4 regions of the Streptomyces sp. NPDC006332 genome follow, and region 4 is predicted to be linked to each of the others. Evidence: riboswitches for the same ligand, from Rfam matches in the RefSeq annotation. Region 4 holds a riboswitch; each other region holds the start of a gene.

The links. Region 4 has a riboswitch for cyclic di-AMP ahead of ABZ027_RS00095 (M23 family metallopeptidase). Riboswitches for the same ligand answer to the same signal wherever they lie in the genome.
Positions count from the first base shown of each region.
Region 1: linked by a shared signal. The riboswitch ahead of ABZ027_RS27070 (transglycosylase family protein) and the one ahead of ABZ027_RS00095 (M23 family metallopeptidase) in region 4 are both predicted to bind cyclic di-AMP.
Region 2: linked by a shared signal. The riboswitch ahead of ABZ027_RS20910 (C40 family peptidase) and the one ahead of ABZ027_RS00095 (M23 family metallopeptidase) in region 4 are both predicted to bind cyclic di-AMP.
Region 3: linked by a shared signal. The riboswitch ahead of ABZ027_RS22615 (LysM peptidoglycan-binding domain-containing M23 family metallopeptidase) and the one ahead of ABZ027_RS00095 (M23 family metallopeptidase) in region 4 are both predicted to bind cyclic di-AMP.

Region 1 is NZ_JBEXRA010000033.1:67,980-75,033, reverse strand. Features, by position in the region: gene eno (phosphopyruvate hydratase) at 1-378, opposite strand, end outside; gene ABZ027_RS27070 (transglycosylase family protein) at 726-1,445, opposite strand; cyclic di-AMP (ydaO/yuaA leader) riboswitch at 1,449-1,616, opposite strand; gene ABZ027_RS27065 (transglycosylase family protein) at 1,809-2,834, opposite strand; gene ABZ027_RS27060 (cytochrome P450) at 2,959-4,272, opposite strand; gene ABZ027_RS27055 (nucleoside triphosphate pyrophosphohydrolase) at 4,304-5,320, opposite strand; gene ABZ027_RS27050 (SurA N-terminal domain-containing protein) at 5,484-6,131, opposite strand; gene ABZ027_RS27045 (hypothetical protein) at 6,289-6,834, opposite strand; gene ABZ027_RS27040 (hypothetical protein) at 6,989-7,054, opposite strand, start outside.
Region 2 is NZ_JBEXRA010000022.1:40,112-47,165, reverse strand. Features, by position in the region: gene ABZ027_RS20920 (ATP-dependent Clp protease proteolytic subunit) at 1-624, shown strand, start outside; gene ABZ027_RS20915 (hypothetical protein) at 631-936, shown strand; cyclic di-AMP (ydaO/yuaA leader) riboswitch at 1,284-1,493, shown strand; gene ABZ027_RS20910 (C40 family peptidase) at 1,498-1,971, shown strand; gene ABZ027_RS20905 (ATP-binding protein) at 2,041-2,499, opposite strand; gene ABZ027_RS20900 (helix-turn-helix transcriptional regulator) at 2,713-3,573, shown strand; gene ABZ027_RS20895 (DUF397 domain-containing protein) at 3,583-3,810, shown strand; gene ABZ027_RS20890 (8-amino-7-oxononanoate synthase) at 3,861-4,988, opposite strand; gene bioB (biotin synthase BioB) at 5,202-6,443, shown strand; gene ABZ027_RS20880 (adenosylmethionine--8-amino-7-oxononanoate transaminase) at 6,436-7,054, shown strand, end outside.
Region 3 is NZ_JBEXRA010000024.1:125,028-132,081, forward strand. Features, by position in the region: gene ABZ027_RS22590 (aspartate aminotransferase family protein) at 1-1,141, shown strand, start outside; gene ABZ027_RS22595 (XRE family transcriptional regulator) at 1,248-1,877, shown strand; gene ABZ027_RS22600 (DUF6126 family protein) at 1,874-1,996, shown strand; gene ABZ027_RS22605 (tyrosine-protein phosphatase) at 2,048-2,842, opposite strand; gene ABZ027_RS22610 (alpha-galactosidase) at 3,024-5,099, shown strand; cyclic di-AMP (ydaO/yuaA leader) riboswitch at 5,404-5,562, shown strand; gene ABZ027_RS22615 (LysM peptidoglycan-binding domain-containing M23 family metallopeptidase) at 5,567-6,496, shown strand; gene ABZ027_RS22620 (DUF6250 domain-containing protein) at 6,778-7,054, shown strand, end outside.
Region 4 is NZ_JBEXRA010000001.1:17,364-24,417, reverse strand. Features, by position in the region: gene ABZ027_RS00105 (HPr family phosphocarrier protein) at 118-399, shown strand; gene ABZ027_RS00100 (GntR family transcriptional regulator) at 547-1,242, opposite strand; gene ABZ027_RS00095 (M23 family metallopeptidase) at 1,440-2,213, opposite strand; cyclic di-AMP (ydaO/yuaA leader) riboswitch at 2,227-2,393, opposite strand; gene ABZ027_RS00090 (pitrilysin family protein) at 2,617-4,005, opposite strand; gene ABZ027_RS00085 (pitrilysin family protein) at 4,002-5,360, opposite strand; gene ABZ027_RS00080 (DNA topoisomerase IV subunit A) at 5,665-7,054, shown strand, end outside.

The sequences.
Region 1 (7,054 bases), on a different contig from region 4:
GCTGGCCTCGGAGGCGGCGTGGGCGACGGCGAGGGACACGCCGAGGATGGCGTTGGCGCCGAGGGAGCCCTTGTTGTCGGTGGCGTCCAGGTCGAACATGGCCTGGTCGATCAGGCGCTGCTCGGTGGCGTCGTAGCCGACCAGCTCCGGGCCGATCTGCTCGATGACGGCGAGGACGGCCTTCTCGACACCCTTGCCCTGGTAGCGGTTCGGGTCACCGTCGCGGAGCTCGATGGCCTCGAAGGCGCCCGTGGAGGCGCCGGAGGGGACGGCGGCACGACCCGTGCTGCCGTCGTCGAGGCCGACCTCGACCTCGACCGTGGGGTTGCCTCGGGAGTCCAGGATTTCCCGGGCTACGACGACGTCGATGGACGGCACGAGCATCTCCTTCTGGGATGTGACGCGGGGTACGCGGGCCGCGGGGACCCGTAGTGCACGGAGTCGCGGTCGGCTCCGCGGGATGAGCCTAACCGCCTCGGGGCGATCGGCCCCCCTGTCGCCCACCCCTTGGGCAGAACCGAGAGGAAATTGTTTCCGAACGGAACAAAGCGTGGGCGTGGAAGCCCACAACGGTCGCGCGGAAGACCACACAAAAAGACCCCGCTCCGGTGCGTACGGGGGAACACGCACCGGAGCGGGGAGCCCGTGGGGACGGGGCCCTCACGAGGCCCTCGACATGAGGGCCACGGAGGGGAGGGCGCTGTGGTTCGGACGGGCGCCGCGTACTACTTCAGGTGCAGCTGCTGACCCGGGTAGATGAGGTTGGCGTCCTCGACGATGTCCTTGTTCAGCTCGAACAGCTTCTCCCAGCCGCCCTTGACCTTGTGCTTCTCGGCGATCGAGCTGAGGGTGTCACCCTTGACGACCTTGTACTCGCCGTCACCCTTCTTGACCTTCTTGCCGGTCGGGGTGGTGACGGTCTTCTTGGCCGCCGGGCGCTCCTGGGAACGCGAGGCCGGCTGCTCGGCGGAACGGGTGTTGACCTCCGAGGAGCCGCTGGAGCTGCTCGAGCCGCTGGAGCTGTCCGAGCTGCTGGAGCTGTCCGACGAGGTGCTGGTGCCGCCGTCGTAGCCACCGCTCGACAGGCCCTTGCCGCAGACCGGCCAGGCGCCCTTGCCCTGGGAGGCGAGAACCTTCTCGGCGACGGCGATCTGCTGCGCCTTGGAGGCCTGGTTGGCCTGCGCGGCGTACTGCGTGCCGCCGTACGCGGCCCAGGTCGAGGCGGAGAACTGCAGGCCGCCGTAGTAGCCGTTGCCGGTGTTGATGGACCAGTTGCCGCCGGACTCGCACTGGGCGACGGTGTCCCACTCGGAGGAGGTGGCGGCGGAGGCGTTGCCGGCCGCCATCAGCGGAGCGGCGATGGCGACGCCGGTGACTCCGGCGATCGCGGCGGCGCGAGTGGTCTTGGACGGACGACGGTGCTTGCCCTTGCCGGAAAACAGCATGGTTGATCCCCTCACCGACGCCTGCGAGGTGAGCTGTCGGGTTCGGGCCGGTTGAGTTGCCCGGCCGCATCCCTTCCGGGACGCGGCTTCACCCCAAGCCGGGTCCAGCTCAACTGCTGAGCCCGGCGCCTACCTTGGGTCCCCCGCTCCTGCCTACGGCGCTTGACGCGACGACTGTTCCCGTACGGCCGCTGGCAGGATTCGGCGTTGCGGCAGCCGGGGCTCGTGTTGGCGAGCGGTCCGACGTTAGACACGCGATCCGTGGAATATCAAAGACGATCAGGTCTTCTGAGACTCATCCCACACTTTCACCAAACAGGACATTCAGCGCGAAGTGTGACGTGAACTTCCGCCGGTTTAGCCCTATTCGGCACCAAGTCCAAGGGTCTGACCGGGGGAGATATGACTTGGGTCGGAGCCGATCGCCTGCTTGTTCTCCTCGTAGAGGGCGCGCCACCCTCCCTGGAGGTCGAGGGAGCCGGCGATGGACTCAAGGGTGTCCCCGAGACGGACGGTGTACGAGTCACGACCGGCGGCATGACGGCCGCCGGCGGTGCCGGCGTCGGCGGCGTCGACAGCCGCGCCCTCGTCGGCGCTGCCGCCGCGGTGCTTGCCGCCACCGAGGGCCCCGGTGTCCACCAGACTCGAAGAGCCGCCCACCCGCCAGGAGTTGCCCGAGTCGCCCGAGTCGTCCTGTTTCGCCGTACCGGTGGAGGTATCTCCGGAGTCCTGCGAGTCACTGGATTCGGATCCGGAATTACCGGACTTGCCGGGCTCAGCCGAATTACCCGCACGACTCGAACCGTCCGACGCCCCGGAGGAATCGGACGACGAGCCGGAGGGGCTGTCCGACGCGGAGGCCGAAGGCGTGCCCGACGTGTCGCTCGAGGATCCACTCCCGGACGAATCGGCCGATGAACCTTCAGAGTCGGACAAGCCGGACGAACCCGAGTCGTTCGAGGCGCCCGAGCCCGTGTCGGCCCCCAGACCCGTGTCCACGTCGGCCGCCTGGGAGTCCTTGGTGAGCCCGTTGAGCAGCCCACAGGTGGACCAGTAGCCGACACCCTGGTCGGCCAGGATCTTCTCGGCGACGGCGATCTGCTGGTTGCGGCTGGCCTGGTCGGCGCGCGCGGCGTAGTCAAGTCCGCCGTACTGATCCCAGTCCTTCTGCGCGATGTGGAGGCCGCCGTAGTAACCGTCGCCTTCGTTCGCGCTCCAGGAGCCCTCGGTCTCGCAGTTGGCGACCTGGTCCCACGTGGTTCCGGTGGCCGCGCTGGCGCCGGTTGCGCCGAGCAGCGGGATCGCGATGGCGGAGCCGGTCACTCCGGCCGCGACGAAAAGAGCCGGAGCCTGACGGGGGCGACGATGCCGGCCGTTCCCGGAGAGCATGCGGAGACCTTTCGCGAGACAACAGTGACCGCACGGCGGGTGACATTCGCCGCCGCGTTGATCCGTGAACGTATAGGCAGACGATCACTTGTCACAAGTTAATGCCGCGTAGATCACGTGAAGATCACAGGTTTGAAGGCGTGTCACCTTTACGCAGGTGAGGGGCTCGACCACGTGGCGTGAACTCGACGGGCAGGGTACGCAGTCCGCGCATGATGAGCCCGCCGCGCCAGCGCAAATCGGCCGAATCCACGGCGAGTCGCAGGTCCGGGAGGCGGGTGAGGAGCGTCCCGAGGGCACTCTGGCCCTCCAGCCGGGCGAGGGGCGCGCCAAGACAGTAGTGGATGCCGTGGCCGTATCCGAGGTGTTGGTTGTCACTCCGTGAGAGGTCGAGCACATCCGGATCGGCGAACCGCTCCGGATCCCGGTCCGCGGCGGCGAGTACGACGAGCACGGGGTCGCCGGCCGCGATGTCCTGTCCGCCGATGCTGACCGGCCGGGTGGCGAACCGCCAGGTGGCGAGCTCGACGGGGCCGTCGTAGCGCAGGAGTTCCTCGATGCCGGTCTCCAGGAGGCCGCGTTCGCCGGCGGCGAGGGATCGCTGGAGGCGGGCGCGCTGGTCGGGGTGGGTGAGCAGGGCGTAGGTGCCGTTGCCGATGAGATTGACGGTGGTCTCGAACCCGGCGAACAGCAGGATGAAGGCCATCGCGGCGGCCTCGTTCTCGGTGAGGTGCTCGCCGTGGTCGGAGGCTCGGATGAGCCCGGAGATGAGGTCCTCGCCGGCGGCGCTCTCGGCGGGGAGTGCCGCACGCTTGCGGTGGATGAGTTCGGCGAGATAGCCGCGCATCTTCTTCACCGACCGCGCGACGCCACCGCGTGGCCCGCCCCCGTGACGGATCATCATGCCCGCCCAGTCACGGAAGTCGTCCTGGTCCTCGCGTGGGACGCCGAGCAGGTCGCAGATCGTGTAGATGGGGAGGGGGAACGCGAAGTCGTGAATCAGATCGGCACTCCCCTTCTCCACGAAGGCGTCGATCAGGTCGTCGGTCAGTTCCTGCACCCGAGGGGCGAATTCGGCGACCCGTCGCGGAGTGAACGCCTTCGACACCAGCCGACGGAGCCTCGTGTGGTCCGGCGGGTCGATGTTGAGCAGATGGGTCATCAACTCGGCCTTGCGCTCACCGGGGATACCGGTCTTGCCCTTGGCGTGCGCGGGCTCGTCGTGGTGCGCCGGGTTCTTCGAGAGTCGCTGGTCGGCGAGGGCCTGCTTGGCGTCGGCGTAGCGGGTGACCAGCCAAGCCTCCACGCCGCTCGGGAGCTTCGTCCGGTGGACGGGGGCATGCTCCCGGAGCCAGGCGTACGCCGGGTACGGGTCGGTGGCGAACTCCCAGGTGAAGAGTTCCGGGACTGAGCTCGTGGGAGTGGGCTGGTCGGTCACTCCCCGACGGTATCCGGATCGCCGGGACCCGTTAGCTTCCGAGCCCCTCGGCAGCCCGTATCGCGTCCCGGTAGGCCCGGGCGGCGACGCGCAGTGCCGCTTCCGGGTCCACTCCGGCCGCTTCCGCCCGGACCGCCTGGGTCAGCAGCTCGTAGCCGATGCCCTCGCCGCCCGGGAGCGGTACGTCGAGCTGCGCCGTGCGGACTCGTGACGCCAGCTTCGCCGCCAGGGCGAGGCCCGGCTGCCCCAGGGGTATGCCGTCGGTCACCGACTCGCGGCACTTCTCGATCGCCTTGGTGCGCAGCCAGTGCTCCTTGACCTCCTCGGGGGTCGTCGCCGTCTCGTCGCCGAAGACATGCGGGTGGCGGTGGATGAGTTTGGCGACGATGCCGCCGGCCACGTCGTCGATGGAGAAGGGGTCGGTGCCGTCCTCGGCGCGGCCCTCCTCCGCGATGCGGGCGTGGAAGACGACCTGGAGCAGAACGTCACCGAGCTCCTCCCGCAGTTCGTCGCGGTCGCCCTCCTCGATCGCCTCGACGAGTTCGTACGCCTCCTCGATGCCGTACTTCGCCAGGCCCTGGTGGGTCTGCCGGGACGACCAGGGGCACTCGGCGCGGATGCGGTCCATGACCTGGACGAGGTCGAGGAGGCGGGCGCCCGGGAGGTCGTAGGAGGCGGGCAACAACTCCAGCTCCGGCATCGAGACCCGGCCCGATCCGGCGAGGCGGGCCAGGCCGTCGGTGAGGGTGGACTCGCCCTCACCGGTCGCGACCACGACCACCGTCTTCCCCCCGGCGCACGCGGCGACCAGTTCTTCGGCGGTGGGGGACGCCTCGTCGACGGTTATCCCGGCCTCGCGCAGATACGGCAGCTGCGGATGCGCGCCGTCCGCGCACAGCACGCGATCGGCGGCGTGCAGTGCCTGCCAGGCAGGCCAGGACAGCAGTCCGGGTGCGACACGGTGACTGGTGGTGAGCAGGACGACACGGCCGGGGGCGGGGTCGGCGTCCGGGGGGTGACCTGGGGTCGAGGCGGCTTCGGGGCTGATTGCGTTCACCATTCGAAGCTAACGCACGCCGCCGGGCGGGCGATCAGGTTGTCCACAGACACAGGGGGGCGGTGCGATCGTATGAACATCTCTCGTGTGGGCGTCCCGGCGTACCGTCACGCCTCCCCGCCCGCCCCGCGTCAGCGCATGCTCACGCTCACGCTCACGCCGTTTGATCGGTCACCGACACCGTGACCTCGCGTACCCATGGCGTCTTCGCGTCGACGCGGCTGCTCTTCTTCACGTCCCAGGTGCCGTAGCGCGGGTTGAGGTCGATGCCGAGTTCCTTGGAGGCCTTGGCGAGGACGCTCCAGAAGGCGGGGTCACGTGTGTCGGTGCCGAGCTTGGCGGCGAGCTTCTGGGCCTCCAGCTGGAGGCGGAGGTTCTCGTCGAGGCGCTCGGGGGCGATGCCGTACTCCTGGAGCCAGGCGGTCTCCAGCGCCTGGGCTCCGCCGGTCTGCTGCTCCAGGCCGGCCCGCATCTGCTGGATCTCCTTGCGGCTGACACTCACGCCCGCGTCGTCGGCGGCGCGGTGCAGCACCTGGTCGAGGACCATGTTGTGCAGGGTGTCCCGGGCCAGCGTGCCCGTCTTGGCGATGACCTGCTGGTACTGCGCTTCGTCCGGCACCGCCGCCCGCTGGGCGTCGCGCACCTCGCTCACCCGGTTCTCCAGCTGGGCGACGGTGATCCGCTGGTCGCCGACCACGGCCGCGGCGCCCGGATGCGCGTCGTTCCCGCAGGCGGTGAGGAGGGGGGCTGCGGCGATCGCGGCGGAGAGCAGGAGCGCGGTGCGACGGCGACGGCGGTGCAAGGAGACCTCCCGAGGAGATTGTGCGACGGTGCACAAGGTCTTGCGATGATCGATGTTAGGCAGTGGGCAGGCTCTGGCCAACCCATTGGACCAACGATTCACCAGGACTTCGGGCACCGCCGCGCCTGCTCCCCGCCCTCACCGTGCGGGGCGGTGTTCAGTCCCGCCCGGCCACCGCCCGCTCGACGGCGTCGGCGACACCGGCCCGCACCCCGTCGCCGGCGCGGACGGCGGTCACGTTGGAACCGCCCGCCTTGCCGTCGCCCACCAGCACGAAACCCACCTTGCGGTGCTGCGGCGCGGTCTGCGCGGCGGCCGTGACCTCGGGCTTTCCAACGGCGAGGACGACTTCGCAGGAGCGCTGGAGCATGCCGTTGAGGAACGGTCGCGCATTCCCCGCGCTCTGCTCTCCGGTCACCTGCGCGTAGCTCACGCGTGCGTGCGTCTTCGCGGAGGCGTCCTGCATGCCCTGCCAGACCTCGGCCTCGGCCCCGGCGGTGATGCCCTTCTCACCGGTGAGCAGACAGGCGTCCGCTTCGGTGTAGTGCCGGGCCCGGGTCTCCGGGACGGGCGGCCGGTCGTCACCCTGGTTGAGGAGTACGAGGGTCACGACCACCGCGGCGACGACGGCGACCGCCCCCGTCGCCAGCGCGATGGTGCGCCCGCGCAGCGAGCGCAGCCACGCGACGACGGCCCTCCCCACGACCGCGGTCCGTCCGGCCGCTCCGGCTCCCCCGATCCGTCCGGTCCCTCCGGACCGTTCCTGGCGGGCGGAGCGCGCCCGCGACACCTGTCTCACTTGCTTGCCCACTGCTTTCCTGCTTTCGAACTTTGTACTGCTTTGTGCTGCGTCGCCGTCAGCGCTGTCCGGACCGGCGGGGCCAGACCGTCCATGCGTGCAGCGAGGCGCCCACCATCGACAG
Region 2 (7,054 bases), on a different contig from region 4:
TCCGCCCGCCATGTCCTGCCCGAGTTCACCGAACGCACCAGCTCCGGGTACCGGACGATGGATCCGTACTCGAAGCTCCTGGAGGGGCGGATCGTCTTCCTGGGGACGCCGATCGACGACATCTCGGCGAACGACGTGATGGCCCAGTTGATGTACCTCGAACACCAGGACCCGGACCGGGACATCTCGCTGTACATCAACTCCCCCGGCGGCTCGTTCACCGCGATGTCGGCGATCTACGACACGCTCCAGTACGTCACGTGCGACGTGGAGACGTTCTGCCTGGGCCAGGCCGGCTCGTCGGCCGCGGTGCTGCTCGCCGCGGGCACGCCGGGCAAGCGCTCCGCGCTGCCGGGCGCGCGGATGGTGATCCACCAGCCCGCGATCATCGAGCCGGTCCAGGGGCAGGCCAGCGATCTGGCCATCCAGGCGGACGAGTTGACGCGGGTACGCAGCCGCATGGAGGAGCTGCTCGTCCGGCACACCGGGCGGACCCCTGAGCAGGTGCACGCGGACATCGAGCGGGACAAGATCCTCACCGCCCAGGAAGCCGTGGAGTACGGGCTGGTGGACCGGCTCGTCCCGAGCCGCAAGGCCTCGCGTCCCGCACCCGACGCGTGGTGAGCCGCGATGCTGCCCGATCTGCCTCCGCTGCCCGCCCTCACCCGCGCCGAGGGTGAGGTGATCGACCGTTACCTCGACGTGGTCGACCTGCTCGGCCGGATCAATCCGGCGCAGCACGGGGACACGTACCGAGGACTGCGTGCCGCGCAGGCACTGGTCGGCAAGGCGGCCGCGCTGCGGGACGCGCTGGAGCTGATGCACCGTCGGGGCGAGACCGAACTGCACGCCGACACGCTGGCGCGTGCGTTGCGCGTGCTGGACGGGGAGCGCCGCACGGCACGCGTCACCGTGCCGCCGTGCTCCGACAGTTGACGCTCCCCCAGCCGGTCCGGACGCGCCGACCCACCGCCGAGCGTCCGGACCGGAGCCGAAACGGACCAAACGGGGTACCGCTGTTCGGACTAGACACGGCTGCATTTATCGGCCCGATCAGATTGCGCAACGCGCGTAGTCAGAGGACGAAATGGGACGTTCCGCTGCTGGTCCGGGGCCCCTTGGGCCCCTCGACACCTCATCGAACAGGAGGGTGTCCACCCGAACGGGTGAGTGGTGAGTAACAACACAAACCCCCGGTTCCATTGGGTTTTTCGGACATCCGTGAGTCAAGATCCCTGACTGACGACAAGACCCCGCCACAGCGGCGGGGCGATCCGGGCGGGCGCCGAGTCCTGCCGCCGCGCGGATGACCGGTCGACAGGAGTGGATCGGCAGGAGTGGAGGACCCAAGCACGACGGGTCGCCGGAACGGTTGTCTCCGTACAGGAGGCGCCGGTTCGAGCAGCCCTTGGGGTGAAGCCGCGTCAGCGGCCGGGCAACTTTGTCAGCCCGAATCCGACAGGTCATCCTTCACAGGCGGCTGACGAAGGGTTGCGCATGACTGCGCTCAATCGTGTCCCGTCGCTCATGGTCCGGGCCGGTACGGCCTCGGCCTTCGCCATCGCCGCCGTCGGCGGTTCGATCGTGGTCCCGGGTGTCACCTCCGACGCCGCGGCAGCCACCCCGGCGACGAAGGCACTACAGGTCGCGGCCTCCAAGAAGGGCTCCCCGTACAAGTACGGGGCGACCGGGCCGAAGAGGTTCGACTGCTCCGGGCTGACGATGTACTCGTTCAAGAAGGCCGGCAAGAAACTGCCCCGCACGGCCGCCCAGCAGTACAACAAGACGCGCCACATCTCCTCCAAGAGCCGCAAGGCGGGAGACCTGGTCTTCTTCCACTCGGGCTCGAACGTGTACCACGTCGGCATCTACGCCGGGAAGGGCAAGCTCTGGCACTCCCCGAAGACCGGGGACGTCGTCCGGCTGCAGAAGATCTGGACGAAGAGCGTCTGGTACGGCCGGGTCAAGTGACCTCCCGCGCGGGGCGACGGTGAGCTGACCCGCCGTCGCCCCGCGCGTCCGTCCCGCGACAGGGGTCCGCTACGGCTCCTGTTGCCCCGCCGCCGATACCGGCGCGGCCGGAACGGACCACGGCAGTTCGATGGAGACCGTCTTGCCGCCCTCTCGGGTGGGTCTGACTCTCAGTTTGCCGCCGCACTCGGCGGCCAGCCACCGGATGATCACCATGCCCCGGCCGTTGTCCTGCTGGACGGCGGCCGGCAGTCGTTTGGGGAATCGCGGGTGGCTGTCGGTGACACCGATGCGCAGGTGTTCGTCTCGGTCGAGCTCGATGTCCACCGTGAAGGTGGGTGACTGTCCGAAGGTGTGCTGTACGGCGTTGGTGGTGAGTTCGGAGACGATCAGCCGGATGGTGTCGGCGATGTCGGTGTCCGTCGCCAGTCCCCACTCCGCCAGGGTGGTGAGCACATAGGTGCGGGCCGCGGAGACCGAGGCGGGAACGCTCGGCAGAGTGACGGATGCTTCCAGATGGTCTGCCATGGCGACGTCGTCCCTTTCCCACGGGCCCGCAGTCCGACACGGAGCGGATGGTTCGAGTACGGTCCCGGACTGGTGCTTCGTCGCCAGACTGCCATTACCGCGGCGGTCACGGGAGGCGATCGACCAAGTAATGCATATATCTGTCGCTCGAAGCGGTGAACTCTAGGGCGACAGAGCATATTTGGGTGCCTCGGTCGGAGTAAGGAGTAACCCATGCAGCACGGTCCTGCGGTGCGCCGCCGGAAACTGGGGGCGGAACTGCGTTCCCTGCGCAGCGGTACCGGACTCACGAGTGGTGAGGCGGCCCGGTTGGTGGGCTGGCACCAGTCGAAGGTGAGCCGCATCGAGACCGGCGCCAGTGGGGTGAAACCGGCCGACGTGCGGTTACTGCTGGACGCCTACGGGGTGCGGGACGCCCAACTACGGGAGTTACTACTGGTGTTGGCCGGGTCCGACGAGAGCGCCGGGCGGCACCACTGGTGGCACGCGTACCGAGGAGTGCTGCCACCCACCTACCGGGACTTCATCAGCCTGGAGTCGCAGGCGAGCGAGATGCGCACCCTGGAGACCTCGGTGGTGCCGGGTCTGTTGCAGACGGCGCAGTACGCCCGGGCGGTGACCAGGGCGGCGGTCGACGGGCTGGACGAGGAGCGGGTGGACGCCCTGGTGGAGGTGCGGTTGGCCAGGCAGGACGTGCTGCGATCGCAACCGCCGCTGGCGCTGGACGCCGTACTGGACGAGGCGGTGCTGCGGCGCGAGGTCGGCGGCCCCGAGGTGATGAAGCGGCAGCTGGAGCGCCTTCTTGAGGCGGCGCGACTGCCCCAAGTGCGGTTGCAGGTACTTCCGTTCGCGGCCGGAGCACACATCGGCGTCACCGGGCCTTTCGTTATCTTCTCATTTTCGAGCACATCTGATCTGGATGTGGTTGTTCTCGACCACTTGACGAGTAGCCTCTATCTCGAGCGGAAAGAAGACCTTCAGGCCTACACCGAGGCCTTCAACGCCCTTCAGTTCCACGCCCTTTCGCCCGAGGACTCGTTGGATTACATCGCCGCGATAGGTGACGGCGCGTAAGGAGGCACCATGACCGCACTGCCTCGGCACGTACCTTCCAGTACCGATCTGCCCGACGTCCGGTGGCTGCGCAGCAGTTACAGCACCGGAGCGAACAACTGCGTCGAGACTGCCCGGCCGAAGACCGGCCGCTGGGCCGGTCTGCTCGCCGTACGCGACTCCAAGGACCCTGCCGGACCCGCGCTGCTCTTCTCCCCCGAGAGCTGGGCGGGATTCACGGCCGCGATCCAGTCCTGATCAGACCGCCCCGTCCATCGGGGCGCGGCGCACGGCCGTGTCACGCCGACTCATGGTCGTGTCTCGCCGATCACCCGTACAGCGCGTTCGATCTGCCCCGCGGAGAGGTCCGCGCGGGCGGTCAGTCTCAGCCGTGAGATGCCGTCGGGCACGGAGGGAGGTCGGAAGCAGCCCACGGCAAGCCCGGCGGTACGGCAGTCGGCCGCCCAGCCGACCGCCGTCTCCGGGGACGGCGCGCGCACCGAGACCACCGCGGCGTCCGGGCGTACCGCCCGCAGCCCCGCGGCCGTCAGGCGTGCGTGGAGTTCACCCGCGACCTCGCGTGCCCGCGCCGCCCGGTGCGGCTCTCGGCGCAGCAGCCGCAGCGCCGCCAGGGCCGCGCCGGTCGCCGCGGGGGCGAGGCCGGTGTCGAAGATGAACGTCCGGGCCGCGTTGACCAGGTGGTCGATCACCCGCGCGGGGCCGAGCACGGCGCCGCCCTGGCTGCCGAGCGACTTGGACAGCGTGACCGTCACGACGACGTCGTCGGCGCCCGCGAGACCGGCCGCCTGCGGGGCGCCGCGGCCGCCGTCGCCCAGGACGCCGAGTCCGTGGGCGTCGTCGACCACCAGCCCCGCGCCGCGCTCCCGGCACGCCGCGGCCAGGGCGGCCAGCGGGGCCGCGTCGCCGTCCACCGAGAAGACCGTGTCGGACACCACCACCGCGGGACCCTCGTGCGTGCTCAGGGCCTTGGCCACGGCGTCCGGGTCCGCGTGCCCGACGACCTGGGTGGCACCCCGGGCCAGCCGGCAACCGTCGATCAGCGAGGCGTGGTTGCCCGCGTCGGAGACGATCAGCGAGCCGTGCGGGGCCAGCGCGGTGACCGCGGCCAGGTTCGCGGCGTAGCCCGAGGAGAAGACGAGGGCCGCCTCGAAGCCGCAGTGGTCGGCCAGCTCGCGTTCCAGTTCGGCGTGGAGCGCGGTGGTCCCGGTGACCAGCCGGGAGCCGGTCGCGCCGCCGCCCCAGGTGCGGGCGGCCCGGGCCGCGCCCTCGGTGACCTCCGGATGACGGGCCAGGCCCAGGTAGTCGTTGCTCGCGAGGTCCAGGAGGGGCGAGTCGGCGGGGCGGGGCCGCAGCGTCCGTACGAGCCCGGCGCGGCGGCGCCGGCCCGCCTCCTCGTCGATCCAGCCGAACGCCATCGGTCCTCCAGGGCTTTTGGCTTGTGTAGGCAGCGCGGTGCGGTGCCGGGCAGTGCGGTGCAGGCCGGCGCGCAGACAGTATTTGTAGGCAGTGAACAGACACTAGCGGGACAACCGGGCACCCCGTATGTGGCGATACCCACACCTCCAAGCGCCTCTGTTGTGCGAACTCTCCTTGGCCCCGGACGGCTCCTTAGGACAGGATCGGCTTTCATGGACCTGCTGAACACGCTGGTGGAAAAGGGGCTGCGGCGCGAGGTGCCGAGCCGCGAGGAGGCACTCGCCGTCCTCGCCACTTCCGACGACGACCTGCTCGATGTGGTGGCCGCGGCCGGCAAGGTACGCCGGCACTGGTTCGGCCGACGGGTGAAACTGAACTACCTCGTCAACCTCAAGTCGGGCCTGTGCCCGGAGGACTGCTCCTACTGTTCCCAGCGGCTCGGCTCCACCGCCGGCATCCTCAAGTACACCTGGCTCAAGCCTGATCAGGCCTCCGAGGCGGCGGCGGCCGGGTTGGCGGGAGGCGCCAAACGGGTGTGTCTGGTGGCGTCCGGGCGCGGGCCCACCGACCGGGACGTGGAGCGGGTCGCGGGCACGATCAGGACCATCAAGGAACAGAACGAGGGCGTCGAGGTGTGCGCCTGCCTCGGGCTGCTCTCCGACGGTCAGGCGGAGCGGCTGCGCGAGGCGGGCGCCGACGCCTACAACCACAACCTGAACACCTCCGAGGCGACGTACGGGGACATCACGACCACCCATACCTATGCCGACCGGGTGGACACGGTCACCAAGGCGCACGCGGCCGGCCTGTCGGCCTGCTCGGGTCTGATCGCCGGTATGGGTGAGTCGGACGAGGACCTGGTGGACGTGGTGTTCTCGCTGCGCGCGCTGGACCCGGACTCGGTTCCGGTCAACTTCCTGATCCCGGTCGAGGGCACCCCGCTGGCCAAGGAGTGGAACCTCACCCCGCAGCGCTGCCTCAGGATCCTGGCCATGGTCCGGTTCGTCTGCCCGGACGTCGAGGTCCGCATCGCCGGCGGCCGCGAGGTCCATCTGCGCACCATGCAGCCCCTCGCCCTCAACCTGGCCAACTCGATCTTCCTCGGCGACTACCTCACCACCGAGGGTCAGGCGGGCAAGGCCGACCTGGAGATGATCGCGGACGCCGGGTTCGAGGTGGAGGGCGCCGACCAGGTCACCCTCCCCGCGCACCGGGCGACGGCGCTGGGTGGCTGCGGGTCGCACGCCGGCGACGGCGCCGGGTGCGGGGCCCACGAGGAAGCGGGCTGCGGGTCCCAGGAGGGCGCCGGGTGCGGGTCGCACGGGGACAGCGGGGTGTGCGGTTCCGCTCCCGCGGCCACCTCGGCCACCCCGGCCACCTCGGGCGAGCCGCGGACGGATCTGGTCGCCGTACGCCGTCGTGGTGCCGGAACGGACCTCGCGCCCAATGCCTGACCTGCCGGTGGCCGGGCTGACCGTGCCGGAGCTGCTGGAGCTGGACCGGCGCCACGTCTGGCACCCGTACGGCCCCATGCCCGGGCGGCAGGAACCGCTCGTCGTGGAGTCGGCGAGCGGGGTACGACTGCGGGTCCGGTCGGCCGACGGAGCGGATGCCGAGGTCGTCGACGGGATGTCGTCCTGGTGGTCGGCGATCCACGGCTACAACCACCCGGTGCTGAACGAGGCCGCGCGTGAGCAGCTCGGGCGGATGAGCCATGTGATGTTCGGCGGGCTCACCCACGAGCCCGCCGTACGACTGGCGAAGCTCCTTGTCGACATGTCGCCCGACGGTCTGGAGCATGTCTTCCTCGCCGACTCCGGTTCGGTGTCGGTCGAGGTCGCGGTCAAGATGTGCCTGCAGTACTGGCGTTCGCTCGGCCGCCCCGCGAAGCGACGGCTGCTCACCTGGCGCGGCGGCTACCACGGCGACACCTGGCAGCCGATGTCGGTGTGCGACCCCGAGGGCGGGATGCACGAGCTGTGGAGCGGCGTGCTGCCCCGGCAGGTCTTCGTGGACGCGCCGCCCGCCGGATACGAGGAGTCGTACGCCGAGCTGCTGCGCTCCG
Region 3 (7,054 bases), on a different contig from region 4:
GCACGACGTCCTGGACGCCCAGCTCGCCGACCTGACCCGCTTCGACTGTCAGCCGCTGCCCGGGCTGCTGGCCGAGAAGCTGCTCGCCCACAGTCCGCACCTGGACCGGGTGTTCTTCGGCAACAGCGGGACGGAGGCGGTCGAGACCGCGCTGAAGTTCGCCCGCTACGCCACCGGTAGACCCAGGATCCTGTACTGCGAGCACGCCTTCCACGGACTGACCACCGGCTCGCTGTCGGTCAACGGCGAGGAAGGCTTCCGGGACGGATTCGCCCCGCTGCTGCCCGACACGGCCGTCCCGCTCGGTGATCTCGACGCCCTGGCCCGGGAGGTGAAGAAGGGTGACGTCGCCGCGCTGGTCGTCGAGCCCATCCAGGGCAAGGGCGTGCACGAGGCGCCCCCGGGTTATCTGCGGGCCGCCCAGGAGCTGCTGCACCGGCACAAGGCGCTGCTCATCGCCGATGAGGTGCAGACGGGACTGGGACGCACCGGAGACTTCTACGCCTACCAGCACGAGGAAGGCGTCGAACCCGACCTGGTGTGTGTCGCCAAAGCGCTGTCCGGCGGTTATGTGCCGGTCGGCGCCACCCTCGGCAAGGACTGGATCTTCCGGAAGGTCTACTCGTCCATGGACCGGGTGCTGGTCCACTCGGCGAGCTTCGGTTCAAACGCGCAGGCCATGGCGGCGGGACTGGCCGTGCTGTCCGTGATGGAGAGCGAGCAGATCGTCGCGGGCGCCCGGGCCACCGGCGACCTGCTGAAGTCCCGGCTGTCGGCGCTGGTCGACAGGTACGAACTGCTCGCCGACGTCCGCGGCCGGGGGCTGATGATCGGCATCGAGTTCGGCAGACCCCGGTCGTTGAAGCTGCGCAGCCGCTGGACCATGCTGCAGGCCGCCCGCAAGGGACTGTTCGCCCAGATGGTGGTCGTCCCGCTGCTGCAACGGCACCGCATCCTCACCCAGGTCTCCGGCGACCACCTGGAGGTGATCAAGCTGATCCCGCCCCTGGTCATCGGGGAAGAGGAGGTGGACCGGTTCGTGGACGCCTTCACGGATGTGATGGACGACGCGCACAGCGGGGGCGGGCTGATGTGGGACTTCAGCAAGACGCTGATCAAGCAGGCGGTGGCCAACCGGTAGACAAACCGTGCGCGGAGCACCCGGGATGCCGGAGGCTCCGCGTACGCGCTTTTGCCTCTGAGGCAAGGAATTTGCCGCTGAGGCAAACCCGGGGCTCAATGGAGACATGATCCCACCGGAAGCCGACAACGAGCCGCCGCCCGGGCCGGTCGCCGACCTGCCCGCCGTCGCGCCACAGTTGCGCGGCCTGCGCCGCCACGCCTCCCTCACCCTGGAGGCCGCCGCCCGGGCCGCGGGGCTGTCGCCCGCCCACCTGTCCCGGCTGGAGACCGGGCAGCGCCAGCCCTCGCTGCCGATGCTGCTCGCGCTGGCCCGTGTCTACGGTACGACGGTCTCGGACCTTCTCGGTGAGACGGCCGTGGAACGGGACGCGATCGTGCGTACCGCCGACATGGAACCGACCGCGGCCGGCGGCTGGACCTACTGGCAGGCCGGCGCGTCCGGCCGAGGCATGCAGGCCCTGCGCGTCCATGTCCCGTACGGCTCCCAGGGCGACGTCGTGCGGGTGCACCCCGGCGAGGAATGGCTGCACGTCCTCAAGGGGCGGCTGCGGCTGAGCCTCGGGGACACCAGGCATCGGCTCGGACCGGGCGACAGCGCGCACTTCGACTCGCTGACCCCGCACCGTATCGCCGCCCAGGACCCCGACGGGGTCGAGCTCCTGTTCGTCCACACCCTGCTGCAGAGCCCCACGGCCACGCTGTGCCTGGGCCCCACCCCTGGAGACACGCCATGACTGACATGGAGGAGAAGTTCCCCCGCGCCCTGTGGGTGCGCCTCATCATCTACATCGCCGTCGGCCACGTGTTCGCGGCCTTCATCTACTTCCTGTTCGAGCTGGGCGCCCAGAAATGACCTGTCGCAGGTCAGGACCGCCTCCGGGTGCGAACTCCCGGGCCCGGGCCCTCAGTCCAGCAGTCGCCCGCGCAGCCGCTCCCGGATCTCCGGGGTGGCTTCCAGCCCCTTCTCCAGGTAGGTGTCGACGTCGCCCCAGGTCTCCTCGATCGTCTCGAACGCGGTCGTCAGATATTCGGCACGGGCCTCGAAGAGGGGGCTCAGCAGCTCCATGACCTCGGGGGTGTAGGCCGACGCGGAGCTGCTGCGCCGCACCTTGTAGCGGCGGTGTTTCGCGTTCGACTCCAGGTAGTCGGCGAAAATCGCCTCCCGCTCGACGCCGAGGGCGAGCAGTGTCACCGCCACGGACAGACCCGCGCGGTCCTTGCCCGCCGCGCAGTGCATGAGCGCGGGGACACTGTCCTCGGCGAGCGAGCGCAGCACCAGCGAGTGCTCGGCGGTGCGCTTCTTGATGATGGCGCGGTAGGACCTGATCATCCGGTCCGCGGCCTTGCCGTCGCCCAGGGTCTCGCGCAGCTCGTCGATCCGGCCGTCGCGGACCATCGTCCAGAACTCGCTGCCGTGGGCCGGATCCGTCAGCGGCAGGTTCACATTGCGCACCCCCGGCAGCTCGACGTCGGGCCCCTCCAGCTTCTGGTCCGCCGAGTTGCGGAAGTCGAAGATCGTGTGCAGATTCAGGGAGGCGAGGAACGCCGCGTCCTCGGCGGTCGCGTGCGCGAGGTGGCCGCTGCGGAACAGCACCCCCGGCCGCACCCGGCGGCCGTCCACGGTCGGCAGGCCCCCCACGTCACGGAAGTTGCGCACTCCGGACAGCTCGGGCTCGGTCGACGGGACCTGCTGTGTCACGGGGGATCCTCCCAGTCGGTGCCGTCGACGCGGCTCGACGGCGGGCACTCACCCGACCATACGACATGGCTTCGTAGGCCAAGCAGTTGTCCACAGGCGTTGCGCCGAGGGCTCGCCGACCTTGATGATGTTGAGGCTTGAGTGCACCTGTTCGTGGCTGTTCGTATCTGTGAGGGACCCTATGCTGGAGATCGCCGAGAACGGCCGAACGTGGATTCTGTCCGGGCCGACCAGCAGTTACGCCCTCCATCTCACCGAGGACCACGAGCTGCTGCACCTGCACTGGGGAGCGCGGATCGCGCTCGCCGACGCCGAGGCCCTCGCCCTGCTCCCCCTGCCGGACCACCGGGGCTTCGAGTCTCCGCTGGACGGGCGTGAGGAGTACCCGGTCGAGGGCGGCCCCCGCTTCGTCCGCCCCGCCCTGTCCGTGCGCACCGACGAGCGGCGCGGCACCGAGTGGGTCTTCGAGGCCTACGAGCGTGCCGAGGACGACGAACTGCGGCTCAGATTCCGCGACGGCGGCCTCACAATCACCCTGCACTACCGCATGCGGCACGACGTCGTGGAGCGCTGGGTGAGCCTGGACAACGAGGGCCCCACGGTGGAGCTCCTGCGCGCCGACTCCGCCACCTGGACCCTGCCCGACCGCGAGACCGGCTGGCGGATGTCGCACCTGCACGGCCGCTGGGCCGCGGAGTCCCGGCTGACGCGCGCCCCCCTGACCTACGGCGAGAAGGTCATCGGCAGCCGCCGCGGCCACACCGGACACCAGTACCTGCCGTGGGTCGCGCTCGACACCGACGCGACCGAGGAGCGCGGCGAGGTCTACGGCTGCGCCCTCGGCTGGTCCGGGTCCTGGCGCATCGCCGTGGCCGAACTGCCCGACACGCGCGTGCAGATCACCGGCGGCGCGGGGTACGACGACTCCGGCCTGCTCCGTCTGGAGGCGGGGGAGTCCTTCACCGCCCCCGTCTTCGCCGGCCTGTGGAGCGACGCCGGCTTCGGCGGGGCGAGCCGCGCCTGGCACGCCTACCAGCTGACGTTTGTCATCCCGGACGCGGACCAGGACCGGCCGGTGCTGTTCAACTCCTGGGAGGCCACCGAGTTCGACATCTCCGAGGAGCAGCAGCTGGTGCTGGCCCGCCGAGCCGCGGCGATCGGCGTCGAGCTGTTCGTCATCGACGACGGCTGGTTCGGGAAGCGCACGAGCGACCGCGCCGGGCTCGGCGACTGGACGCCCAACCCGGACCGCTTCCCCGGCGGCCTGAGGCCCCTCGCCGACCAGGTGCACGCCCTCGGTATGCAGTTCGGCATCTGGGTCGAGCCGGAGATGGTCAATCCGGACAGCGACCTCTACCGCGCCCACCCGGACTGGGTGCAGTACCAACCAGGGCGAAAGCGGACGGAACAGCGCAACCAGCTGGTGCTGAACCTCGCGCGCGAGGACGTCCAGGAGTACCTCTGGCAGCAGTTGCACGGGCTGCTCTCCAGCGCCCCGATCGACTATGTGAAGTGGGACTTCAACCGCTGCTTCACCGACGCGGGCTGGCCCGACGACCCCTACCCGCAGCGCCTGTGGGTGGATCACGTGAACGCGCTGTACCGCCTGTTGGACCGGCTGCGCGAGGCGCACCCGGGGGTCGCCTTCGAGTCCTGCTCCGGCGGTGGCGGCCGGATCGACCTCGGCATCATGAGCCGTACCGACCAGGTGTGGACCTCCGACAACACCGACCCGCTCGACCGGCTCGCGATCCAGCACGGCTTCAGCCAGATCCACCCCGCACGCGTGATGGCCGCCTGGGTCACGGACAGCCCCAACACCCAGCTCAACGACCGGGTCAGCAGCTTGCGGTTCCGGTTCGTCAGCGCGATGGCCGGGGTGCTCGGAGTCGGCGGGGACCTCGCCGAGTGGACCGAGGAAGAGCTCGCCGAGGCCCGGGACTGGGTGACTCTCTACAAGGAGATCCGTCCCCTCGTGCAGCGTGGCGACCTCTATCGACTGCGCCCACCCACGGGCGGATCGAGCGCGGTGCAGTACGTGCTGGGTGACGAGACGGTCGTCCTGGCCTGCCTCCAGGCGCAGCACCACGGCGAGCCCGTACCGGCGCTGCGGCTGCGCGGACTCGACCCGACAGCGTCGTACGAATGCCGTGAAACGGGCGAAGTTCACCGAGGGGCCGTGCTGCTGCACCACGGACTGCGGACCGGCCTCCGGGGCGACTTCGATGCGAAGGTTATCCAGCTGCGCCGCATCTGAGACTTGTGCCCGAATTGGCGCCTTCATTCCAACTCTGCCTGAAATGGGGCGACCTGGGAAGTGGAGCGTGAGGAGCGTCATATTCGTGACCGTCCGTCGCGCGTCATGTTCACGTAATTCTTATGTCTTTCAAGGGAATTCGAGAAGTGGATGACTCTTGATTTACCGAGGGTGACTGGGAATTCCCATTACGGATCAACAGAAGCGGATTTGGGTGCAACCTTCCGCTTGTCCCTGTGCGTCTTAGTCGCTTACGTTCGCCACCGATCCGGACGGACGCCCAATCCTGCCGCCGACCGGAGCCCGCACACACTCACCCGACCACGGCAGGAGCGGGGGACCCACAGGTAGAACCGCCTGTTCCGGTCTCCGGAACAGGCTTGGGGTCAAGTCGTACCTCGGTATGGCCGGACATCTCCAGTCCGCACCCGACAGCTCACCTCGCAGGCGCCGGAGAGGAATTCGCCATGCCCGCGAGGGGTAAGCATCGCCAACCGAAGACTCAGCGCTTCGCCCGTTCCATCGCCGTCGCCTCAGCCGGCGGCGCGGCACTCGCCCTTCCGTTTCTGGGGGCCACCGGCGCCCATGCGGCGAGTGCCCAGTCCATTTCGGAGAATGCCGTTCAGTCGTCAGTTCCGACTGCCGCGAAGAAGTCGGTGGCCGCGCGGACTTCCGGTGTGAAGACCTATGTGGTGCGAGCCGGAGACTGCCTCGCCAAGATCGCCGAGGAGCAGCACGTCAGCGGGGGCTGGCAGAAGCTCTACGCCGACAACCGTGAGGCCGTCGGGGACAACCCGTCGCTGATTCACCCCGGTCTGAAGCTCACGATCGGCAAGAAGGCCGAGTCGTCGGCCTCTTCGTCGAAGCCGAAGCCGAAGCCGAGGCCGAAGTCGTCTTCGCCTTCGTCAGCGTCCTCGTCGTCCTCGTCGTCCGCCTCGCAGAAGTCGACGGTCGTCGAGCAGAGCGCCGCCACCACCAGCACCGCGAACGGCTTCACCCTGCCGGTCGACGGAGCCACCATCGGCACGGGCTACCACGTGGCGGGCAGCATGTGGGCCAGTGGCTACCACACCGGTGTCGACTTCATCGTCCCCACCGGCACCCCGCTCAAGGCCGTCGGTGCGGGCACGGTCGTCTCCGCGGGCTGGGGCGGCGCGTACGGCAACCAGGTCGTCATCAGGCTGGCCGACGGCTACTACGCGCAGTACGCGCACCTGTCCTCGATCTCCGTCTCCAGCGGTCAGACGGTGACCGAGGGCCAGCAGATCGGTCTCTCCGGCGCGACCGGCAACGTGACCGGCCCGCACCTGCACTTCGAGATCCGCACCACGCCGGACTACGGCTCGGACGTGGACCCGCTCGCCTACCTCCGTTCCAAGGGTGTCGCGGTCGGCTGACACCCGCACGACCACCTGCCTGACACGCTGCCGAAGGCCGGACCCCTGATCCCCGGGTCCGGCCTTCGGTATGTCCGGGCCCGGATTTCGGTAGGTCCGGGTCCACGGCGATACGTTCTATCCCTCTCCTGGCCAATTCCTGACCGTCGCATTGCGGTCCTGTGGCGAAAAGTGCCTGATCCGTCGACAGCGTGCGGGGCCGGAGGGCACAGTGAACTCCGCTTCTGTGTAAGCGCTTTCCCCTGCCGCACCTGTCGATCGCCCGGAAGGAGTCGTCTCTCGTGACGACCACGCGCAGAGCTTTCGCGACCTTGGCCGCCGGAGCCGCAATGGCCGCCCTCACCCCGGCCGCGACCGCGAGCGCCTCGCCCCGCCACCGCCACCCGATCGCCCACGACGACTTCCGTCACGGTCTCGGCCGATGGGCCGTGGAACTCGAGAAGGGCGGCACCGTCACCGCCTCCCACGGGATCCTGGAGGTCGACGTGCCCGCCGGCGCGACCGTCTGGTTCAGGGAACGGCTCGAAGGGCCGTACGTCCTGGAGTACACCGCCACAC
Region 4 (7,054 bases):
ACATCGGACCGAGGCCGCGGTCCGACGACACGAAGGGGCGGGACAGGACCGCTCCGGGCAAGCTTCACGTATGGGAAACTGGTCTAGACAACCTGAAACACCGAAGGGCAGCATCACATGGCTGAGCGCCGCGTCAACGTCGGCTGGGCCGAGGGTCTCCACGCCCGCCCCGCTTCCATCTTCGTCCGGGCCACCACGGCCGCAGGTATCCCGGTGACGATCTCCAAGGCCGACGGCACCCCCGTCAACGCGGCCTCCATGCTGGCCGTCCTCGGCCTGGGCGCGCAGGGCGGCGAGGAGATCGTCCTCGCCTCCGACGCCGACGGGGCGGACGCCGCCCTCGACCGCCTCGCGAAGCTGGTCTCCGAAGGCCTCGAGGAACTCCCCGAGACCGTCTGAGGACTGACGTCGCAGCGCAACCCCGAAGGGCTCGTCCGAATTATCGGGCGAGCCCTTCGCATTTCCCGGTCGCGCCCGATTTCATTGTTTACGGGCAGCAGAAATAATCCCCCGCGAATTATCACCTCTTTGTATACGGCTGCCGTGTTAATGCCGCAGGCTCGTCATGTTTACGGGATGTTGCGAGTTCCTCACACGGTCCGGGCGGTCCTGCTGGGGCACAAAGCGCAGCCGGTGCGCGGCCGTGGCGCGCTCGGTGTGCAGTGCCGTGACCGCTCGCGCGCGCTCGCCGTCCCCGCGCGCCACCGCGTCCACGATCGCGCCGTGCTCCGCCCAGGACTCGACCGGGTCGGCGGGCGCGTCCACCGCGTACATCCAGGCGATCTTGTGACGCAACTGGGTCAGCATGGAGGTCATCGCCGGGCTGCCGGAGGCCTGGGCGAGGGTCTCGTGGAACCAGCTCCCCAGGGAGCGCAGGTCATCGCTGGTCCCCCGCCGGGCCCGCTCCTGGCCCAACCGGACCAGTCCGCGCAGCACCTTGAGGTGGGCCTCGGTGCGTCGCTGGGCGGCCCGGGAGGCACCGAGCGGCTCCAGCAGCGCCCGCATCTCCAGGAGGTCGGCGCCCTCCTGCTCGGTGGGTTCCGCGACGTGCGCGCCCGCGTGCCGCCGGGTCACCACGAAGCCCTCGGCCTCCAGCGTGCGCAGGGCCTCGCGGACGGGGACGCGCGAGACGCCGTAGCGGCGGGCGAGCAGTTCCTCGGTGAGCCGGCCGCCGCGCTCGTAGACACCCGCCACGATGTCGTCACGGATCGCCGTGCATACCGAGTGCGCCGGAATACGCATGACCGACCTCCGCCTTAATCCCCGTGAAACGTCGACGATTGACGTGTGTTCGGTGACTCTATGGCAATGAGCCGGAATTTCCGATGGCGGGTCGGAATCCAGGGATATTTTTTGGACAGCCGGGCTCCAGAAACGCCGAAAACCCCGGCTCGGGGAGCCGGGGCGGCGCTCGCGTCGGGTTGTCCCGCCGTGCGTCGTCAGACGTTGACGCCGTGCGAACGGAGATAGGAGACGGGGTCGATGTCCGAGCCGTACTCGGGGCCCGTGCGGGCCTCGAAGTGGAGGTGGGGTCCGGTGACGTTGCCGGTCGCTCCGGAGAGGCCGATCTGCGCGCCCGGGGTGACGGACTGCCCCACCGAGACACCGATCGACGACAGGTGGCCGTACTGGGTGTACGTCCCGTCGTTCATCTTGATCACGATCTGGTTGCCGTACGCCCCGCCCCAGCCGGCCTCGACCACGGTGCCGGAGCCGACCGCGTGGACGGTGGTGCCGGTCGAGGCGTGGAAGTCGATGCCGGTGTGGCTGCCGGAGGACCACAGGGAGCTGCTGGACTGGTAACCGGTCGAGACGTACGAGCCGGAGATCGGGGCGACGTAGGCGTTGAGGCGCTTGCGCTCGGCCTCGCGGGCGGCGCGCTCCTTCTTCTCCTGGTCCTCGCGGGCCTTCTTGGCCTCCGCGACCGCCTTCTTGCGCGCGGCCTCCTCGGCCTTCCGCTGCGCCTCGGCCTCCTCGGCGGCCTGCTTCTGGGCGAGGGCCTGGGCGTCGATCTGGTCCGCGACGGTGTCACCGATGGTGATGACGGGGGTGAGGCCGGTCTGCTCGACCGCGGGCTCGGCTGCGAGCGCGGGGGCGGCCAGGGTACCGATGACGCCGGTGGTGGTGAGTGCCGCGACACTCGCCGCACGGGCGGTGCCGCGCTTCATACGGCTGGGACGACGGTGCTTCCCGGCGGCGCACATGAACGCCATGTGGTGGCTGGTCCTTTCCTTCCTTCTCGCCTACCGGGTTAGCTGACGGGTTCGGAGCAGGAAGGTCTCCTACGGGCCCCCTCGCGGTGCGCGCGGGCGTCCGATTCACCCCAGGGACTTCACATGTGGGTCCCCGGCTCCCCTGGCTCGCGCCATGCGGGGACTCGGCGATGACTGTCCGGTGCCGCGGATGCGGCGCGGTGCCTGACGGACAGCCCGGAAGACGCTAAGCGGGGCGACTTTCAATCCCCAAACCGATCACGGGTTTTGTAGTGCATGCCACAGGGCAGACAGGCAACCTCTCCCTCAATTCGGACATCGAGGGGCCCTGGTGACGCTCAGGTCACCAGGGCCCCGGGCACTGCTGTGGCTCCCGCGTGTCGCTACGCGGCGCTACGTGTCGCTATTCCGCCGAGACGACGGAGACCGCGCCGATACCGAGGGCCTCGACGGGCTCCTTGATCTGCGCGGCGTCACCGACGAGGACGGTCACCAGACGGTCGATCGGGAAGGCGTTCACAGCCGCCGCGGTCGCCTCCACGGTGCCCGTCGAGGCGAGCTGCTGGTACAGGGTCGCCTGGAAGTCGTCGGGCAGGTGCTGCTCGACCTGGTCGGCCAGCGTGCCCGCGACCGCCGCCGCGGTCTCGTACTTCAGCGGCGCCACCCCGACGAGGTTCTGGACGGCGACATCCCGCTCGGCGTCGGTCAGGCCCTCGGCCGCGAGCGTGCGCAGCACCGTCCACAGGTCGTCCAGGGCGGGACCGGTGTTCGGCGTGTCCACGGAGCCGCTGATGGCGAGCATCGAGGCACCCGAGCCGTCCGGGGTCGAGCGCAGGACCTGCCCGAACGCCCGCACCCCGTAGGTGTAGCCCTTCTCCTCCCGCAGGACGCGGTCCAGACGGGAGGTCAGGGTGCCGCCCAGGCAGTACGTGCCGAGCACCTGGGCGGGCCACACGCGCGCGTGCCGGTCGGGGCCGACGCGGCCGATCAGCAGCTGCGTCTGGACGGCGCCGGGGCGGTCCACGATGACGACCCGGCCGGTGTCGTCGGCGGTCACCGGCGGCACGGGACGCGGCTGGGCCGAGGAGCCGGTCCAGGCGCCGAGGGTGTCACCGAGCAGCTCGTCGAGCTCGACGCCGGTGAGGTCGCCGACGACCACGACGGTGGCGGTGGCCGGGCGGACGTGCTTCTCGTAGAAGGTCCGGACGGCCGCCGAGTCGATGGACTCGACCGTCTCCTCGGTGCCCTGGCGGGGGCGTGACATCCGCGAGGTCGCCGGGAACAGCTCCCTGGAGAGCTCCTTGGCGGCGCGCCGGGAGGGGTTGGCCAGCTCGTGCGGGATCTCGTCGAGGCGGTTGCGGACGAGCCGCTCGACCTCGCTGTCCGCGAACGCGGGCGCCCTGAGGGCGTCCGCGAGCAGGACCAGGGCCTTGGCCAGGCGGGAGGCGGGGACTTCGAGGGAGAGCCGTACGCCGGGATGGTCGGCGTGCGCGTCGAGGGTGGCGCCGCAGCGCTCCAGCTCGGCGGCGAACTCCTCGGCCGAGTGCTTGTCGGTGCCCTCGGAGAACGCCCGCGCCATGATGGTGGCAACGCCGTCAAGACCGGCCGGTTCGGCGTCCAGGGGCGCGTCCAGCAGCACCTCGACGGCGACGACCTGCTGGCCGGGGCGGTGGCAGCGCAGGACGGTCAGGCCGTTGTCGAGCGTTCCGCGCTCGGGGGCCGGGAACGCCCAGGGCCTGGCCTCGCCCGCCTGGGGCTGGGGGTGGAACTGCATCGCGGCGAGCTCGCTCACTGGGCCGCCTCCTCGTCGTTCTCGTCGGTGGCTTCGGCGTCTTCGGCTTCGGTGGTGGTCGGCTCGTAGACGAGCACCGCGCGGTTGTCGGGGCGCAGGCAGGCCTTGGCGACCTCTTGGACTTCTTCGGCGCGCACGTCGAGAACGCGCCCGACCGCGGTGAGGGCGAGCTGCGGGTCGCCGAACAGGACGGCGTAGCGGCACAGTTCGTCGGCGCGGCCCGCGACCGTGCCGAGCCGGTCCAGCCACTCGCGCTCCAACTGGGCCTGGGCGCGTTCCATCTCCTCGGCCGTGGGGCCCTCCTCGGCGAACCGGGCGAGCTCCTCGTCGATGGCGGTCTCGATGACCGGCACCTCGACGTCGCCGGAGGTCTTCACGTCCAGCCAGCCCAGCGAGGGCGCCCCGGCCAGCCGCAGCAGGCCGAAGCCGGCGGCGACGGCCGTGCGGTCACGCCGTACCAGCCGGTTGTAGAGGCGGGAGGACTCGCCGCCGCCGAGGACGGTGAGCGCCAGGTCGGCCGCGTCGCACGCGCGGGTGCCGTCGTGCGGGAGCCGGTAGGCGGCCATCAGGGCTCGGGCCGGGACCTCCTCCTCGACGACCTCGCGCAACTGCTCGCCGATGACGTCGGGCAGCGCGCCGTCGCGCGGGGCGGGCTTGCCGTCGTGCGAAGGAATGGACCCGAAGTACTTCTCGACCCAGGCGAGCGTCTGCTCCGGGTCGATGTCGCCGACCACCGACAGGACGGCGTTGTTCGGCGCGTAGTACGTGCGGAAGAACGCGCGGGCGTCCTCCAGGGTGGCCGCGTCCAGGTCGGCCATCGAGCCGATCGGGGTGTGGTGGTAGGGGTGGCCCTCCGGGTAGGCGAGCGCGGTGAGCTTCTCGAACGCGGTGCCGTAGGGGACGTTGTCGTAGCGCTGCCGTCGTTCGTTCTTGACGACGTCCCGCTGGTTCTCCATCGATTCTTCGTCGAGGGCGGTCAGCAGGGAACCCATCCGGTCGGCCTCCAGCCAGAGGGCGAGCTCCAGCTGGTGGGTCGGCATGGTCTCGAAGTAGTTGGTGCGCTCGAAGCTGGTGGTGCCGTTGAGCGAGCCGCCCGCGCCCTGGACCAGCTCGAAGTGGCCATTGCCCTTGACCTGTCCGGAGCCCTGGAACATCAGGTGCTCGAAAAGGTGAGCCAGGCCCGTACGGCCCTTGACCTCGTGGCGCGAACCGACGTCGTACCAGAGGCACACCGCCGCGACCGGGGTCAGGTGGTCCTCGGAGAGCACCACGCGCAGGCCGTTGGCCAGGCGGTGCTCGGTCGCTGTCAGGCCCCCGGAGCCTGCCTGGGCTGTGGCCGTGTGACCCATGGGCATGTACGTCCCTTCGATCGCGGTCGCGGTCGTGGAAACCGCGGTTTTCCTGCCGGTCCTGCCACTGTATGCAAGCGCGTGAGGCCTCGGCGAAGTTCCCGGGGGGCGTACGCCGACAGCGGATCGCGTAGCCTGCGGACAGTCGTGGGGGAGGCGTCTCCCCGCACCGGGCCGAGCAGCTGAGGCCGGGGCCTGGTCCGCGTTGTCAGTGCCGCGGTCCACAATGGTCCGCGTCAGATGCCGTTCACGCTTCAGCCAGCGAGCGCCCAGTACGCGAGCGACCAGTAAACAGGAGGAGCCGGCAGCGATGGCCCGCCGCAGCACGAAGACCCCGCCGCCCGACGACTCGTACGAGGAGCGGATCCTCGACATCGACGTCGTGGACGAGATGAAGGGCTCGTACCTCGAGTACGCGTACTCGGTCATCTACTCCCGCGCCCTGCCGGACGCCCGGGACGGGTTGAAGCCGGTGCATCGCCGCATCGTGTACCAGATGAGCGAGATGGGCCTGCGCCCCGACCGCGGCTATGTGAAGTGCGCCCGCGTCGTCGGCGAGGTGATGGGCAAGTTGCACCCGCACGGCGACGCGTCGATCTACGACGCCCTCGTGCGTATGGCCCAGCCCTTCTCGATGCGTGTCCCCCTCGTCGACGGGCACGGCAACTTCGGCTCCCTGGGCAACGACGACCCGCCGGCCGCGATGCGGTACACCGAGTGCCGGATGGCCCAGGCGGCGAGCCTGATGACGGAGTCCATCGACGAGGACACGGTCGACTTCGCCCCCAACTACGACGGCCAGGAACAGGAACCGGGGGCCCTGCCCGCCGCGTTCCCGAACCTCCTGGTGAACGGCGCCTCGGGCATCGCGGTCGGCATGGCCACCAACATGCCGCCGCACAACCTGTCCGAGGTGATCGCGGCCGCCCGTCACCTGATCCGCCACCCGAACGCGGATCTGGACACCCTGATGAAGCACGTCCCGGGCCCCGACCTGCCCACCGGCGGCCGCATCGTGGGCCTGACCGGTATCCGCGACGCGTACGAGACGGGCCGCGGCAGCTTCAAGATCCGCGCCACGGTCGCGGTGGAGAACGTGACGGCGCGCCGCAAGGGTCTCGTCGTCACCGAGCTGCCCTTCGCGGTCGGTCCGGAGAAGGTGATCGCCAAGATCAAGGACCTGGTCGGTTCGAAGAAGCTGCAGGGCATCGCGGACGTCAAGGACCTCACCGACCGCGCGCACGGTCTGCGTCTGGTCATCGAGATCAAGAACGGGTTCGTGCCCGAGGCCGTCCTGGAGCAGCTCTACAAGCTGACGCCGATGGAGGAGTCCTTCGGCATCAACAACGTGGCCCTGGTCGACGGCCAGCCGCTCACCCTGGGCCTCAAGGAGCTCCTCGAGGTCTACCTGGACCACCGCTTCGAGGTCGTGCGCCGCCGCAGCGAGTTCCGCCGCACCAAGCGACGCGACCGGCTGCACCTGGTCGAGGGCCTGCTCACCGCGCTGATCGACATCGACGAGGTGATCCGCCTCATCCGCTCCAGCGACAACTCCGCCCAGGCGAAGGAACGCCTGATGGAGACGTTCTCGCTGTCGGACATCCAGACCCAGTACATCCTCGACACGCCCCTGCGCCGGCTCACCCGCTACGACCGCATCGAGCTGGAGGCGGAGAAGGACCGCCTCAACGAGGAGATCG